Regions from separate parts of the Anaerobacillus sp. 1_MG-2023 genome, predicted to be linked through region 3. Evidence: predicted binding sites of a transcription regulator. Region 3 holds the regulator's gene; each other region holds the start of a gene.
The links. Region 3 encodes LexA, which represses DNA repair genes until DNA is damaged. Its sites were predicted from a motif close to CGAACATATGTTCG; they were not measured.

Region 1 (5,658 bases), on a different contig from region 3:
AGTACACCCATTAATCTTGACCCAACCTGTGTTGCAAGCCTAATCCGCTGCGCTTCACCGCCGGATAATGTGCCAGCTGATCGGTTAAGCGTTAAATAATCTAAACCAACATTAACAAGGAAGCCAAGTCGATCCTGGATTTCTCGTAAAATCATTTTTCCGATTGTAGCTTCTTTTGCAGTTAAATCCAACTGATCAAAAAAGCCAGCAGCATCTTTAATCGCATATTCCGTTGCTTCGCCAATATGTTTTCCATTAATTAAGACAGAGCGCGCTTCTTTCTTTAATCGATAACCTTTACAAGTTGGACAAGGTTTTTGTGCCATATAGGCTTCCATTTGCTCACGGATATAATCTGAACTAGTTTCACGATAGCGTCGTTCAACGTTTGGAATAACCCCTTCAAAAGGAACGTTATTTTCACGAACCTGCCCAAAATCATTTTCATAACGGAAGTAAATCTTTTCCCCATCGCTACCATAAAGCACTTTATCGAGCTGTGCTCTAGGAATTTTGTTTACTGGGGTATCCATATCAATTCCAAAATGATTACAAACACTTTGAAGTAGCTGTGGGTAGTAATTGGAACTTACCGGCTCCCAAGGTGCAATGGCATGTTCTCGAAGGGATTTGTCCCAATCCGGTATGACTAGGTCAAGATCCACTTCAAGTTTCAGTCCTAAGCCATCACAAGAAGGACAAGCACCAAAAGGACTGTTAAACGAAAATAATCTCGGCTCCAATTCCCCGATGGAAAAACCACAGTACGGACAGGAATGATGCTGATTGAAGAGAAGCTCTTCCTGCCCCATAACATCTACAATCACCTGGCCACCACCAAGATTAAGGGCGGTTTCAAGGGAATCTGCTAATCTTGATTGAACGCCTTCTTTCACAACAATACGATCAATCACAACTTCAATGGAATGTTTCTTGTTTTTTTCAAGCGAGATCTCATCTGCAACTTCCATCATCTCACCATCTACTCGTACGCGAACATAGCCTTGCTTCTTAATATCTTCTAGTACTTTTACATGTTCGCCTTTACGACCTGAAACGACTGGGGATAAAATTTGGAGCTTTGTTCGCTCTTCATAAGTCAGTATCCGATCAACCATTTGTTCGATCGTCTGTGACGTAATTTCTACGCCATGACGTGGACAGACAGGGCGACCAATTCTTGCAAATAGAAGACGGAGGTAGTCATAAATCTCGGTTACCGTTCCGACTGTTGAACGAGGGTTACGACTCGTTGTCTTTTGATCAATGGAAATGGCGGGAGACAGACCTTCAATAGCATCTACATCCGGCTTATCCATTTGTCCAAGAAATTGTCTTGCATATGCTGATAACGATTCAACATACCGTCTCTGTCCTTCTGCATAAATCGTATCAAATGCTAGAGATGATTTTCCTGATCCTGACAAGCCTGTTACAACAACAAGCTTATCTCTTGGGATCGATACATCTATATTTTTTAAATTATGGGCTCTTGCCCCTTTGACGACGATTTCATCGTTTGCCATCTGTTCGTCATCCTTCCGCTTTAAGCTCTAATAGTAGGTCACGAAGTTCTGCAGCACGTTCGAAATTCAGTTCTCGTGCAGCTTCCTTCATTTCAGTTTCCACATTTTCAATCACTTTAGCACGCTCTTGCTTCGTCATCTTACCTTGCTTAGGAATCTTGTATTCTTCACCATCTTCAGCTGCAACCGTTGCTCTTATACCTTCACGCACTTTCTTTTGAATCGTTGTCGGAGTAATGCCGTATTTTGCGTTGTATTTTTGTTGAATTTCTCTTCTACGACTCGTTTCATTCATTGCCACTTCCATTGAATTGGTGATTTTATCAGCATACAAGATAACATGGCCACCTGAATTTCGAGCAGCACGTCCGATTGTTTGAATTAAAGAACGTTCAGATCGTAAGAACCCTTCCTTATCTGCATCCAAAATTGTCACAAGGGATACTTCCGGAATATCGAGACCTTCCCTTAAGAGGTTAATTCCTACAAGAACGTCAAATACACCTAATCTGAGATCACGAATAATTTCAATACGCTCGAGCGTCTTTATTTCAGAGTGAAGGTAACGTACCTTTACCCCCATTTCAAGTAAATAATCCGTTAAATCCTCTGACATCTTTTTCGTAAGTGTCGTCACCAGCACTCGCTCATTACGTGCAGATCGCTGATTAATTTCATCTAATAAGTCATCAATTTGACCTTCGATAGGACGAATTTCAATCGTCGGATCAAGCAGACCGGTTGGACGGATAATTTGTTCGACAACTTTGGTTGAATGTTCTTCTTCATATGGCCCTGGCGTTGCAGATACATAAACAAATTGATGAGCCTTCTCTTCAAATTCTTCAAAGCGAAGTGGGCGATTGTCTTTTGCTGATGGCAAGCGGAAGCCATGATCCACTAGCACACCTTTTCTTGCCTGATCTCCATTGTACATTCCTCTTACTTGGGGAAGCGTAACGTGAGATTCATCAACCATAATTAAGAAATCATCTGGAAAGTAGTCCATTAACGTATATGGCGTTGCACCTGCTTCTCTCAGTGTCAAATGCCTGGAATAGTTTTCAATTCCTGAACAAAAGCCCATTTCAGCCATCATTTCAATATCGTATCTCGTTCGCTGTTCAAGACGTTGAGCTTCAAGAAGCTTTCCTTCTTCATTTAAAACCTTCAGTCTCTCTTCAAGCTCAGCTTCAATTCGCTGTATCGCGATTTTCAACTTTTCTTCACGGGTAACGAAGTGGGAAGCTGGGAATATAGCCACGTGCTCTCTTTCTCCAAGAATTTCACCTGTTAGTGAATTTACTTCAGTAATACGGTCAATTTCATCTCCAAAAAATTCGACGCGAATACAGTGTTCATCTCGTGAGGCAGGGAAAATTTCCACAACGTCTCCTCTAACCCGGAACGTACCACGTGTGAAATTAATATCATTTCGCGAATATTGAATATCAACCATATTGCGCAACAGTTGATCACGATCTTTTTCCATACCTTTTCGAAGCGAAAGTACTAGGCTTCTGTATTCTTCTGGATTACCGAGACCATAAATACAAGAAACACTTGCTACAATAATGACGTCATTACGCTCAAACAAACTGGATGTAGCAGAATGTCGTAGTTTATCTATTTCGTCATTAATACTTGCATCTTTTTCGATGAATGTATCTGATTGAGGTATGTACGCTTCTGGTTGATAATAATCATAATAGCTTACAAAATATTCCACAGCATTATGCGGAAAGTACTCCTTAAATTCACTATATAATTGACCAGCAAGCGTTTTATTGTGCGCAATAATGAGGGTCGGTTTATTCACCTCTTGTATCACGTTAGACATTGTGAACGTTTTACCAGTCCCTGTTGCGCCGAGCAACGTTTGGTGGCGTTCATTATTATGAACACCTTGTACAAGTTTCTTAATGGCTTCAGGCTGGTCGCCTTGAGGATTATAATCAGATACCAACTCGAACTTTTTTTCCACCATCTTCGCCTCCGTTCCTATCATCCATGTCACTTATTATATCACAGAATATGGTCTAAACTTCAATTAAAGCGAACTGATATTCGCATTGCATTTTCAAGGTTATCTTTCTCTTCATTCAAAACTGTTGTATGCTGTTAAAGATTGATTCACAGTGTAGCAGAATTCACGCACTTAAAGGGATTACTAAGTATTACTACAAAGGAGTTTTAACATTGCTGCTTTTATGGGCTTTACCACTTGGCCTCTCGATCGGTGCTGTCTCAGGATTTTTTGGCGTAGGCGGGGGATTTCTCCTCACACCTATCCTTTTGTTACTTGGTTATTCACCTGCAACAGCAATCACCATTAGCCTTCTTTATAGCATGAGTACTTCGATTTCTGGAGCTTTGAAGTATATTCAAAGTAGAAGAATTCTATGGAAAGTGACTCTTTTTCTATCGATTAGTGGCATGGTCGGCACACAGCTTGCTCAACCACTTGTCTTATATATGGAAGAGAGCAAAATCGATGGTCCTGTTATCTCAACTTTATATATCGTTCTTCTTGCATACTTTTCCATATCCATGCTTTCCAAAGGACAAACTATAGATGAAGAAAATTCTTCTATTTCTGTTTCCCCTCTTCGAACAATTTTAATCGGCTTACTAGGCGGATTTATTTCTTCTACTCTTGGAGTGGGGGGCGGTTTTGTCATGGTACCACTTTTAATTCATGTACTACGTCTCCCGCCACGCCTTGCAGTAGGTACATCTTTAACTTCGATCTTCTTCATTGTATTGACCGGTTTTTTCTCATATATTCAAACGGTTACCATTCCGACCACCCTCGCCATTCTCTTAGTGAGTGGAGCAGTCATTGGAGCTAGAATTGGGGCTGGAATGACAGATTCTTTCACTGAAACCACAATAAAGAATCTCCTTGGTATCCTTTACTTTTTTACATTAGTTAGTATTCTATTACAGCTATTCCATCAATCAATTTCAGGCCTACTCATTCTATTTCTCTATATCATTTGCTTAATGTGTCTCTTCATTTACCAGTATTGGACGAAAAAGAAGCGCCTATTCTTTTTAAAATAGGCGCTACTTCATTTTCTTCTTATTTTGTTTTTGTGTTTTCATTGAAAAGTAAAATCCAACAAGCGCTGACAAAACCGTTAAGACAATCAAATGTATCGGATGATCGATTCCACCAAACACAGCCCACATAAATAAAATCGTTAACCCGAAACTAACGTAAGTATTATATGTAACTCGCGTAAACACGACCATGATAATTGCCGGAACGAATAAAGCAATTAATATTCCTTGCATACTGGTAAGTTCCCCTCTCTAATCACAACTTCTCCCCCCATCTTACAACAAGTTAGGGAGAGAATGCTATGATCATAAAAGAAAACTCATCATTGGATATTCGTAACCTTGTCACATAGAATAAGAAACAACTTTACAATGTAGTAAACTGAGCTGCATCCCAAGGCTTTGGTGTTCCAAATTCACGAGCTAGCTTTCTACTTTCACCTTTGCGACCTTTACGAATCTCTTTTCGTTCAACAGCTGTTTCATTCAAGAATTTCTCCTCTTCTGTTTCAGGGTAAACACCTGGTACTTCAACTGGATTTCCTTCTTCATCAAGGGCTACAAATGTTAAAAGCGCAGTCGCACATACGTGACGTTCACCAGTGAACATTTTCTCTGCAATTGCTTTAACGAAAACCTCCATTGATGTCTTATGAGTCCACGTCACCATGGATTCAAGACAAACAATGTCTCCTTGGTTAATCGGATGAAGAAAATCTACTGAATCGGTTGAAGCTGTTACACAGGGTCTTCTTGAATGACGAGTTGCTGAAATAAGAGCAACGTCATCAATAAAGGCCATCAGTTGACCTCCAAATAATGTTCCATGAATATTTGTGTGAGTCGGATTGACTACGGTTGCTTTAGCCGTTCTGGACTCATTGGTAGACTTCATATTTGTATCTTCGAATACATTGTCCATTCTAATCACCTTTTCTTTCTTAATGGCTCTGCTAGTAAATTATTTTCTAGACTCATACCCTAATCGAGTAAATCTGTGTTGTTAGAAACAAATGACGAAATTCAACTCTTTATAGCTTATTTACTATATTTAAATCCTTTTTCA
Region 2 (5,658 bases), on a different contig from region 3:
TAAGAGGAGCCTTTCTGGCGGGTGGATCAATCAATCATCCTGAAACCTCTTATCATCTTGAGATCTTCTCAATGTACGAAGAGCATACGGAATCGCTTTGTAACTTAATGAATGAATTTGGATTAAACGCGAAAATGCTTGAGCGAAAGAAAGGATATATCGTTTATATCAAAGAAGGCGAGAAGATTACGGAGTTCTTAAGTGTTGTCGGTGCCCATCAGGCGCTACTCTATTTTGAGGATGTACGCATTATGAAAGACATGCGGAATTCTGTTAATCGTATCGTGAATTGCGAAACGGCTAATTTGAATAAAACGGTAGGCGCGGCTTTTCGGCAGGTTGAGAATATTCGCTTCATCCAAAAGGAAGTTGGCTTAGAAATTCTTCCTGATAAGTTAAGAGAGATCGCTGAACTTCGCGTGAAGCATCAAGATGTTACACTGAAAGAACTCGGTGAGATGGTTACTGGCGGAGCTATTAGTAAATCAGGGATCAATCATAGATTACGAAAGATTGACCAGATTGCTGATAAGCTTCGTGATGGTAAACCGATTTCCTAAGTCTTTCGGACAAGTTAGAAAAAAGCTTCCACCTATAATGGTGGAAGGTTGTTTTCTAGCAGTACAATAGATAGCATGAATCTTCAAAGAAAAACCCTATTTCTTAATGAAAGCATTGGAAATAGCGTTTTTCTAAATTTTTCACCTTTCGAGATAGCGCTTACTTTTTTGGGTGGAATAACACTTTGGTAAATTAAAAATCGAGAGGCTACAAAATAAGCTATCATAGCCTTAGCTTGAAAGTGGCGAGTACAAGAATAACTGGTTTAGCACTTCTAGTGTTCTGATCGACTGTTTTAAATAAGGGGAGGAATGAACAAGTGATTCAAAAAGAAGTTGTGGTTACATTGGATACAGGATTACAGGCACGTCCAGCAGCTCTTTTCGTACAGGAAGCAAACCGATTTAACTCGGACATCTTCCTTGAAAAGGATGGTAAAAAAGTTAATGCCAAAAGCATCATGGGCATCATGAGCTTAGCTGTTGGAACTGGTTCTTCTGTTGTTTTAACTGTTGATGGTAATGATGAGGAAGATGCGATGTCTTCATTAATTGATTTTATTCAAAAAGATTAGCAAAACCTGGCTGTGTGCCAGGTTTTTGTTTTGCATTAAATTGTAAACGTTGCGAAACATTCTTAAGAGAATAGAGTTATAGAGAGAGGGAGCATCCATTGTGTTTCATTGGCTGCTCAAATAGAAGGTGGTTCAAAAACAGCGCCTATTCCAAGAAATAAAAAGCCTTTCCCAATTATGTAGGGAAAGGCTTTCTAGGGTCTATCTTATGCTTTCTTTTCCATTACTTCATCAATCAAGCCGTATTCTTTCGCTTCAGTCGCTTCCATGAAACGGTCACGATCTGTGTCGCGATCGATTGTTTCAAGTGGTTGACCTGTGCGCTCAGAAAGAATTTTGTTTAGCTTCTCGCGCATTTGGATGATGCGTTTTGCGTGAATTTCAATATCAGAAGCTTGACCTTGCGTACCGCCAAGCGGTTGGTGAATCATTACTTCACTGTTTGGTAGAGCATAGCGCTTACCAGGTTCACCAGCAGCAAGAAGGAAGGCACCCATTGAAGCAGCCATACCGATGCAGATTGTTGATACTTTTGGCTTAATGAATTGCATAGTATCGTAAATCGCCATACCTGCAGTGATTGAACCACCGGGGCTGTTGATATAAAGTGAGATGTCTTTATCTGGGTCTTCGGCAGCAAGGAAAAGAAGCTGTGCAACGACTGCGTTTGATACGTTGTCGTCAATTGCTGTTCCTAGCATAATTATACGGTCCTTAAGAAGACGAGAATAAATGTCGTACGCTCTCTCACCGCGGTTTGTTTGTTCAATTACCGTTGGAATTAAAACCATTTTAAATTCCTCCCTTATATTTGTGGAATATGTAGTTGCTGTATGTTCATCATACCTAAAAGGTCAATATAGGTCAAATAAAGTGCTGTCCTATTTTTTAATAGATGAAAAGGGTTTGATTTTTCTTTAACCACATACACCCATTTTCCCCGCATCCCTTTATTTTAAACAGAGGGAATGTTCCTTTTTTTTAATCGATCGTCTGCTAAAAAGTAAGCTAAAATTCGTCTTTCTACCTGATTACGTATTTGAATGGAAGAATAGCGGTATGTTTGATTGTAACCTTGACAATATACTTTGCAAATCACAACATCTTCTTTCGTATCTTCTATATAGACGCGGATTCCTCTATCATGAAGTATTGCTTTTGCCCATTTTAAGTCAGAGGAGGCTAACGTTAAAGCGGCATGAATTAGTTCCAGATAAGGGCGCGGAAGTTTCATTTTCGAACGGTTCACCCATTTCGCGTCAATCTCCAGCACTCTTTTCAGGTAAGGAAGTAAGAGGTAGTTTCTTAATGCCTTAGTTTCTTCTTTACTTAATTGGAACATGATCATCTCCACCTAACAGAACGTATGTTTGGTATAACTTTACTATGAGACAGTTGAGACGTCAAGAACTGAAGCAATACCTTTTCTATGATATGAATGAAATGTTTGGGTAATAGCTTTAGCCTATGTTGTTAATATCTCACCGTTCTCCAGAGCAAAAAAGCAACAGCGTTCATTAACATGGTTTAGATAAAATGCTCTTATACTCTATTGTTTACTCATTGATTGCCACATGGAAGCTATGAAATTCACCTTGCAAAAAAAGGGGGCATATCGTATAATAATCCTTGCGCTAATGAAGCGCGCCCGTAGCTCAGTCGGATAGAGCGGTGGTTTCCGGTACCGCGTCAGTCGGGGGTTCGAATCCCTCCGGGCGCACCAAATACATAATTCCAATCCCTTTCGCTAGTGTGAAGGGGATTTTTTTATGGTAAATGTCATTTTTGTTCGCTTAGATCCAGGGAATGAATAGTATCCTTCATTTTGAACAAAAAAAGAAGAGTAGAACTCGTCCACTCTTCTTGCGATCAGTCTTACCTTCTAACAGGGCTTATCTTTGTCATCGTCATGTCCTTTGCTGATTGCTCCACTCATCGTGTGTTTGAAGCCTGAGTGCATTCCAGTAGCGCATAGTCCAAGCCATAATCCTATAAAGAAGGCTTTTTTGAAGTCTTCCGGTTCAACATAAATGTGGCTCATTACAATTCCAATTCCAATGGAAAGAATCGGTAAGAACCTTACCGGAAAACCAAACACCTTAAAAAGGTGTACAACTCCAATGATGACTGGAAGCAAAGCAATTCCATATACAGCTAAATCCATGGCATTTGCCTCCTTTTTCTCTCTCTATAAGACAGTTTATGTAGAAATTTGACTAAGGGACGGGCTATTTCATCATTTTCTTTAAAAATGGTGTCAAAATCCCCTTTTAAAAAACAGAAAATTCTGGTCATTATCATTTTTTTCATACCATAAAATGAAGCGATATAGTATGATGAAGGTGGAGGGATTGCGATGGAATTAGGATTGATACAAAAGCAGACAACGAAATTAGTCATGACAACCCAGTTGCATCAAGCGATTTCTATACTCCAATATTCTACGGTCGAATTACTGGAGTACGTGAAAGAACAGGCTCTTGAAAATCCATTAATTGAATTACACTCGCCTTCATGGGATGGTGGCGTTCGTTCTTCAAAACGCTCTTATGATACGGGACTTAAAAAAGATCCACTCGAATACGCTGAAACAAGAAAAAGTTTGCATGATGAGCTACACGATCAGGCGAGGTGTCTACACTTTCCACGTAAAAGGGAAGCCATTGTGCATTATTTAATTGATAATATTGATGAAAGTGGTTACTTAAGAATAAATGAGACGGAGGTAATAAATTACCTTGATGTCGAGCCCTTTGAGATTACTGAAGCCATTAGAGAGATTCAATTACTTGATCCAACAGGTATAGGGGCGCGTTCCCTTTCCGAATGTCTCTTATTACAGTTAAAAGAGTCGGGAGAAATTTTTGAGCTTGCTCGAGATCTTGTTTCCTATCATTTGAAAGCGCTAGCAGAAAAGAAATATCGTGAACTCTCGAGAGAATTTCATGTTCCTGTGGAGCAGATACAGCGGGCTGCAGATATAGTAGCTGATCTCGATCCTCGTCCAGGATCAAAGTGGGGCATTGATAAACCATCCTACATTGTTCCAGATGTCATGATAGAAGAGAAAAATGGGAGATTCTCTATTGCATTACTTGATGACGATTTACCAGCAATGAAAGTGAGCAACGCCTACCGTTCTTTTAAAAATAACGAAGCGGAAGAGTATCTAAAGGATAAATACCAGCAAGTCAGCTGGTTATTAAAAAGTATTGAGCAAAGAAAGCAAACGCTTCGTGCAATCATGGGCGTTTTTATTGTTCACCAACAAAATTTTTTGAGAAATGGGATAAGTGAGCTTTCTCCAATAACCTTGAGGGAAGTAGCGATGGAAGCAGATGTTCACGAGTCCACAGTAAGTCGAGCGATTAAAAGCAAATACGTCCAAACACCACATGGTCTTTTTGCCTTAAAGGACTTATTTACGTCCAAACTGTCAAGTGAATCTGGAGAAGCTGCTTCTTCCTCTAGTGTAAAGCTATTTATTAAGGAACTTGTGGAGAATGAGAACAAGATGAAACCATTATCAGATCAAAAGATTGTAGAAGCTCTTCATATCCAGAAAGGGATTGAAGTATCGAGGCGTACAATTGCAAAGTATCGAGATGAGTTAAAGATCTTAAGCTCATCGAAACGAAAACGATATTCGTAGCGGCTACACTAGTCGCTCTTTTTTTGCGTTCGAAAGGTTGTCTGAGTAAACTAGTAAAGTAATGAAGGGAGGTTTAACGTGTGCAAAAATCGGTTATTTTATATTCGAAAGAGACATGCCCCCTTTGTGATGAAGCATATGAACTACTTCTTGAGCTTCAGGAAGAGGAAATGTTCTCTCTTCAGATAGTCGATATTTATAAGGATGAGGCACTGTTAGAAAAGTTTATGCTGATGATACCCGTCGTTGAAATAGATGAGGAAGTAGTGGATTATGGTCGAATTTCAAAAAAAACGATAAGAAAACGCTTACTTTAAAAATTTCAGTATAACATAGTTGCCCATACTTTTGGCAACTGCTACAATGAAAATTGTAAGAAGTTCTTTTTGATCCGGGTGGGACTGAAAATGTCTAAGCGGGACATAATACGTCTCATGGAAAAAGAAGAACAGCAGGGGAGACGAATTATGCGCTCATTATTGTCACTTCAACAAAAATTATTGCCGGACATGTTAGATGTTATGAATAAGCGCTATCGGGTATTAAGACAGTTGAGGCTAATGCAGCCAATTGGCCGTAGAAGTCTCGCGAACAGTCTGGGTATAACCGAACGAGTTCTCAGAAGCGAAGTCACTTTCTTTAAAGATCAGGGGCTCCTACATATGTCTGTACAAGGTATGCAACTGACGGAGGAAGGCGAACAGCTACTTCTTGAGCTTGAACCGGTTATGAATGAAGTTTCCGGGCTTGATAATCTTGAAAAACGCTTGAAAGATAAACTTGGCATTCCGGAAGTATTTATTGTCCCTGGTGATAGTGATGTAACCCCCTGGGTAAAGAAAGAAATGGGCAGAGCCGCTGTGGGACGCTT
Region 3 (5,658 bases):
AATGACGGCGATGGAATTATTTTTGAAGAGGGTAAACTACAAATGATAGGTGATATAGTAGTGATGAATAGCGAGTTGTAATGGTACTATCTCAGTAAGATATGGTACATCACTACATTTGCTTGTTTTATAGGAGGACTAAAAATGGATGTATTTGAAGAATATTTAGCAAAGATAGAGAACCTGCAGCACCGAGAGCGAACGGAACAAGTTTTGACCTGGGTACAAAATGAATTTCCAAACCTGGTGCCGAAAATTGCCTGGAATCAGCCAATGTTTACAGATCACGGAACATTTATTATTGCCTTTAGCGTAGCAAAACATCATTTGGCTGTTGCCCCTGAAAAGAATGGAATTGTTCATTTTTCTGAAGAAATGAAACTTGCTGGCTATGACCACACTAAACAACTAATGCGTATTCCGTGGGGTAGTTCAGTTGATTTTTCATTACTTAAAAAAATGATCGAATTCAATATTCATGATAAGGCAGACTGTTCAACTTTCTGGCGCAAGTGAATAAATAGGCGGGACAGGCTTTTATTCGGATCAACCGATTGATCGCCGCTATATGAGATTACATTTAAACTAAATGAAGTTCATTAAATGATAGCTAAGCTTATCTATATGTCGAAAGATGCAGAGAAAACGTCACGGTTTTCTATAATATAAGTATGTTATCCATACATGATCCACTTCGAATGATTCATTTTTGATCAGAATACTTGTAATAGTTTGAAAAATGCAACCTCCCATCTCTACAATAGAAGATAGTTCAACTAGAAGGGGAGGAAAACAGAAATATGAAATCTAGGGAATGGAAATATGGGATTGCGCTTTTTCTTGTAGGGATGTTAACTTTCGGTTTCTCACCGTTAACTGGAAGTGCCAAAGGTGATTGCTTTAACACTGATGCGGCGCTAACACCAGAGGAGCAGCGAATGGAAGACGGCGCCCCTATCCCACAGCAAATTATGGATAAGGCGGAGTTTACAGTTTTTGCAGATGAATTTAAAGAAGATTTGTGCAAAGCGAAAAGTGTAAAAAAAGCAGAGAAAGTGATCGAAAAGCATGGTGAGAAGCTGTGGGATACGGCTGTTGCTCGAGCTCAGGGAGAAGGAAATGATTTAGGGGAACTAGATCGTTATGATGATCGCCCGCTATATTGGACTCGATTACATATGACTGCTGCCCTCAGGCAATGGGAACCATCATATACAGTAACGGAGAAAAAGCAAGAAGAACTGATGAAGAAACTAGAGTACACGTCAAGGGGAATTACTTCTATTGATTTTCCAAAAGGGGAGAAAGTTAAGCGCGTTTTAGTAAGCGGATTTGATCCATACCGTTTAGAACAGGAATTTAGGAGATCAAACCCTTCTGGCGCTGCAGCGCTTCAGATGGATGGGAAAGTCGTTTTGACGGAAGAAGGTCCAGCTTTTATTCAAGCAGCGAATTTTCCGGTACGATGGGATGATTTTGATGAAGGAATCGTTGAAGATACATTTGGACCTTACCTGGTTAATAGTAAAGAGCAGGTGGATCTCATGATGACAATCAGTCAAGGGGGTCCAAAAGCTATGACCATCGAAGGGTTTGCCGGGAGATGGCGCACAGGGGTTGGAAACACTCTTGAAGATCGCTCAGAAGTTATTCCGACAGTGAGCAATTGGCCGATGCCTGAAAAACTGCCGGAATTTATTGAAACAACGCTTCCTTACAAGGAAATGATTGCAGCCAATACTGGACCATGGCCGGTGGAAAGAGGCGATGAAGTATGCGAATGGCTCGCACCAGAATATCGTGATAAACCGTATGAATGCCATGAAGGGGGTCCGACTGAAGGATCAAAAGCTCGTAAAGGAGGAGGCGGAAGCTACTTATCGAATGAAAGTCAGTACCGATCCAATCGTGTGCGAATTGGGATAGGAGCTTATGATATTCCGGGTGGACACCTTCACGTAGCCGCTCAGGAGTACTATCCTGAAGATCCTTCCGTTTATATCACTGATGAGTTCCAAAAGTTCCGTCAGGCGACAGTAGATCAAACAGTTGAATTAGTTATAGCGGCTTCAGAGGCTGCTGAAAAGTAACCGTTTAAGAATAATGTTAGAAGTATACAAAACCGCTCTTCATTTAAATGAAGGGCGGTTTTGTATAGCCTGTAAGAGTTAAAAGTAGGTCGGTGAGGTTGGTTGTAATGTAAAGCTACACCCCTATGCTCTTCAAACTGCGATCATTTACCCAGACGGAGGGATTAATAAATAAAAGAAGAGAAGAAGCTCGTATTGATATAGCCCAGAAAGCTTATATAACATAAAAAAAGAAGCGCACGCAGCGCTTCTAGTGAATGGAGCGAAAGACCCCAATTACTTTACCGAGAATAGAAACGGAATCAAGAATGATCGGTTCCATCGATGAGTTTTCCGGTTGAAGTCGGAAGTAGTTGCTTTCTTTAAAGAATCGTTTAACAGTTGCTTCAGCTTCATCTGTCATCGCGACAACAATATCACCGTTATTTGCAGTTGGTTGTTGCTTCACAATGACCATATCACCGTTATAAATACCAGCTTCGATCATACTATCCCCTTCAATCACAAGAATAAAAGTATGCTCTTCATCCTGTGCAAACTGCTCTGGAAGCGGGAAGTATTCTTCTACATTTTCAATGGCAGTGATCGGTTGACCAGCAGTTACTTTACCAATGACGGGAACGTTTACAGTGTGTTGACGAGGAATATCGATTGTTTCATCAAGACCAAGCACTTCGATAGCTCTTGGTTTTGTTGGGTCTCGTCTGATATACCCTTTTTTCTCGAGTCTTGCCAGGTGGCCATGGACAGTGGAGCTTGAAGCGAGTCCAACAGCTTCGCCAATTTCTCTTACAGAGGGTGGATAACCCTTTTGCTTAACTTCGACTTTAATAAAGTCCAGAATGTCCTGCTGACGCTTTGATAGTTTCATAATATCTGGCACCTCGTTCCAATCTATCTATTTGTTAGTAGTATACCAGAATTTTTGTTCGCATACAAACATAAGTTCGAAGAAATTAGTTGACACGAACAGAGGTTCTGATATACTAAAAACAGAACAAATATTCGCATATGGGGTGATTGGGATGAGAAAGCAAGCTGGGGGCTTGTCTGGAGTTGATTTTCTTGTCATTATATCTTTTGTAGCTGTGTTAATTATTGTGTTTTTATCTTTGCGAACAGCTGCAGCTGAGGAGTATGATCGTTACACAACGGTACAATTGGAGCAGGGAGATACTGTTTTAGAAATTGCGGAAGAATTCCGTACTGCACATGAGTTGTCTGATCGGAAGTTCGTCAGCTGGGTTGAAGAAGTGAATAGCATTGATGCAAACCGAATTACAGCAGGAGATACTCTCATCATCCCTGTTGAAGCGAACGCTACCGCACTTGGGGGTAAAGAATAAAGTATGAACGCCGTTATTTATTGTCGGGTAAGCACAAAGAAAGAAGCACAGGAGTCTTCTCTTGCCAGGCAAAAAGAAGAACTACAACGATTTGCATCACAGTCAGGTTTTATTATACAGCGCTTGATTGAAGAAAAGCACAGCGGGTATGACATTGATCGCGATGGCATACTCGAGGTGCTTGACTTATTGAAAGAGGGGCATGTTGAGGCATTGCTCATTCAAGATGAAACGAGACTTGGGAGAGGGAATGCAAAGATCGCTCTTCTACATGCCGTCCATAAATATGGAGGGACGATTTATACAGTGAATCAAAACGGAGAACTTCAATTGTCGGAATCTGATTCGATGGTTCTTGAGATCGTTAGTATCGTTGAAGAATTTCAGCGCAAGCTTCATAATCTGAAAATTAAACGTGGAATGGACAAGGCGGTTAAAGAAGGCTATCGACCGCAGCGAAACCTCAGCCAGCAAAATCAAGGTGGGCGTGAGCGGGTGGAAGTTCCAATCGAAGAAATTGTTAATCTACGAAACCGTGGTCTTACGTTTAATGAGATAGCTGCAACGCTAAAAGGATTTGGACATCACGCTTCGAAAGCAACGGTACATAGACGTTATCAGGAATATGTTGACGAGCAGAACGAGAAGCACTAAACTTGTCTATGTTCAAAACATGCGTTAGCATGTGAGATACAAGTTTCAGTAAAGGAGCTATTTTACATGCCTTTTGAAGATAAACTCCAAAGAATTAACGAGCTATCTCGTAAAGCAAAAGAATCATCATTAACAGAAGATGAGAAAAAAGAACAGAAAAAGCTACGTAAGGAATATTTAGCAAATTTCCGTTCTTCTTTCAAAAACCAACTTCATTCTATAAAAGTTGTAGATGAAGAAGGTACAGATGTAACACCTGAAAAGCTTAAGGAAAGCAAGAAAAACCGTCGCTTTCTTCAGTAGAAAATAGCCTAATTTTGCGAAAAGCAAAATTAGGCTATTTTTATGGTTGCAATTTTTCGAATATTCGTTATACTGTACTATAACAAGATGTACTAATACAAAACGGAGAGGGCGGATATGATGTTTGTTGTAACTGATTCTGCAGCTGAGTTTTACAAAAATGAGATGGAACTTGGTAACGGTGATTGCTTAAGGTTATTCGTACGCTACGCAGGGAGTGGAGACAGCGGAGGTTTTTCTCTTGGGGTCATGTCTGATAAGCCTTCATATGATGATTATAAGCAAGAAATTGGAGGAGTTACGTACTTCGTTCGACCGGACGATCAATGGTTTGTTGATCGAATGAAGCTTGATTATGATGAGAGATCCGGCGGTGTTCTTTGTGACCTGCCGAGTATGGCATAGCATTCTAAAGACCTGTACTATAACATATATGTTATAGTACAGGTCTTTTTAATTTCGACAAAACTAGTGAAGCCTAGCCTCCATGTATAGACAATCATTTTATGAGAACTCATTTATACTTTCTTTTATATGAGTCGATTCTTGGGTAGGGGGGAGTTATATGAGGCATTACGAAATGTATTTCGTTAAGCAGCAGATTGCAGAACAATATGCTGGTAAGGAGCATCTGTTGTATCAACTTTTCCTCGAAAGGAAGCGGGCTATTCAGGCTGATCAGAAAGAGCTTCTAGAAAAACAGGTAGCCTTTATTACAGAGCCTGTGGAAGAAGAAGAACTAAATACCTGTTTAGTCAATGAATTGGGTGGCTTTCGCACGTATGAATTTAAAAATGAAGGGCATCGATTGTGTATTAAACAATCTAAAAGCGATGCATCTTTATTTGTTAGAAGCGAGAAGATAAATATATATGCTAGCGGATCAAACGAGGCTGAAACAGTCTTTTTTGAAGTGATACGAAAATTAACTCCTTCGTTCTTTGCGATTGACTTCCAATCCGGTCGATACGGGTGGCTTAACCCAATTAAACAACAGAAACTAGTTTGAATAAACTCCTACTATTTTAATAGACGTTATTGTATAATCATTAAGGGTTGTAGTACACTATTGGAAGAGAAAGAATAAGGAGGAAATCTAGAATGTGGTGGATGTACACGCTTGTGGGCGTGCTAGCGTTGATTGCTGGAGTAGCACTTGGCTTTTTTATTGCCCGCAAATATATGATGGACTATTTAAAGAAGAATCCCCCTATTAATGAAAATATGCTTCGTGTAATGATGATGCAAATGGGGCAAAAACCTTC

Region 1: the regulator LexA is predicted to act here: its motif matches at 3,583-3,596, upstream of uvrB (excinuclease ABC subunit UvrB).
Region 2: the regulator LexA is predicted to act here: its motif matches at 2,495-2,508, upstream of Q4550_RS18645 (YhjD family protein).

The regions. Positions count from the first base shown of each region.
Region 1 is NZ_JAUORD010000013.1:12,712-18,369, reverse strand. Features, by position in the region: gene uvrA (excinuclease ABC subunit UvrA) at 1-1,526, opposite strand, end outside; gene uvrB (excinuclease ABC subunit UvrB) at 1,534-3,510, opposite strand; gene Q4550_RS18475 (sulfite exporter TauE/SafE family protein) at 3,726-4,592, shown strand; gene Q4550_RS18470 (DUF2198 family protein) at 4,596-4,826, opposite strand; gene Q4550_RS18465 (acyl-CoA thioesterase) at 4,960-5,487, opposite strand; gene Q4550_RS18460 (hypothetical protein) at 5,631-5,658, opposite strand, start outside.
Region 2 is NZ_JAUORD010000013.1:45,912-51,569, forward strand. Features, by position in the region: gene whiA (DNA-binding protein WhiA) at 1-560, shown strand, start outside; gene Q4550_RS18635 (HPr family phosphocarrier protein) at 881-1,135, shown strand; gene clpP (ATP-dependent Clp endopeptidase proteolytic subunit ClpP) at 1,342-1,926, opposite strand; gene Q4550_RS18645 (YhjD family protein) at 2,091-2,477, opposite strand; tRNA gene Q4550_RS18650 (tRNA-Arg) at 2,780-2,858, shown strand; gene Q4550_RS18655 (hypothetical protein) at 3,018-3,299, opposite strand; gene rpoN (RNA polymerase factor sigma-54) at 3,492-4,787, shown strand; gene Q4550_RS18665 (glutaredoxin family protein) at 4,868-5,104, shown strand; gene Q4550_RS18670 (sugar-binding transcriptional regulator) at 5,255-5,658, shown strand, end outside.
Region 3 is NZ_JAUORD010000003.1:224,855-230,512, forward strand. Features, by position in the region: gene Q4550_RS07450 (Type 1 glutamine amidotransferase-like domain-containing protein) at 1-81, shown strand, start outside; gene Q4550_RS07455 (iron chaperone) at 145-516, shown strand; gene Q4550_RS07460 (hypothetical protein) at 801-2,090, shown strand; gene lexA (transcriptional repressor LexA) at 2,341-2,964, opposite strand; gene yneA (cell division suppressor protein YneA) at 3,116-3,436, shown strand; gene Q4550_RS07475 (YneB family resolvase-like protein) at 3,440-4,090, shown strand; gene Q4550_RS07480 (DUF896 domain-containing protein) at 4,157-4,393, shown strand; gene Q4550_RS07485 (HesB/YadR/YfhF family protein) at 4,511-4,798, shown strand; gene sirA (sporulation inhibitor of replication protein SirA) at 4,959-5,402, shown strand; gene Q4550_RS07495 (YneF family protein) at 5,495-5,658, shown strand, end outside.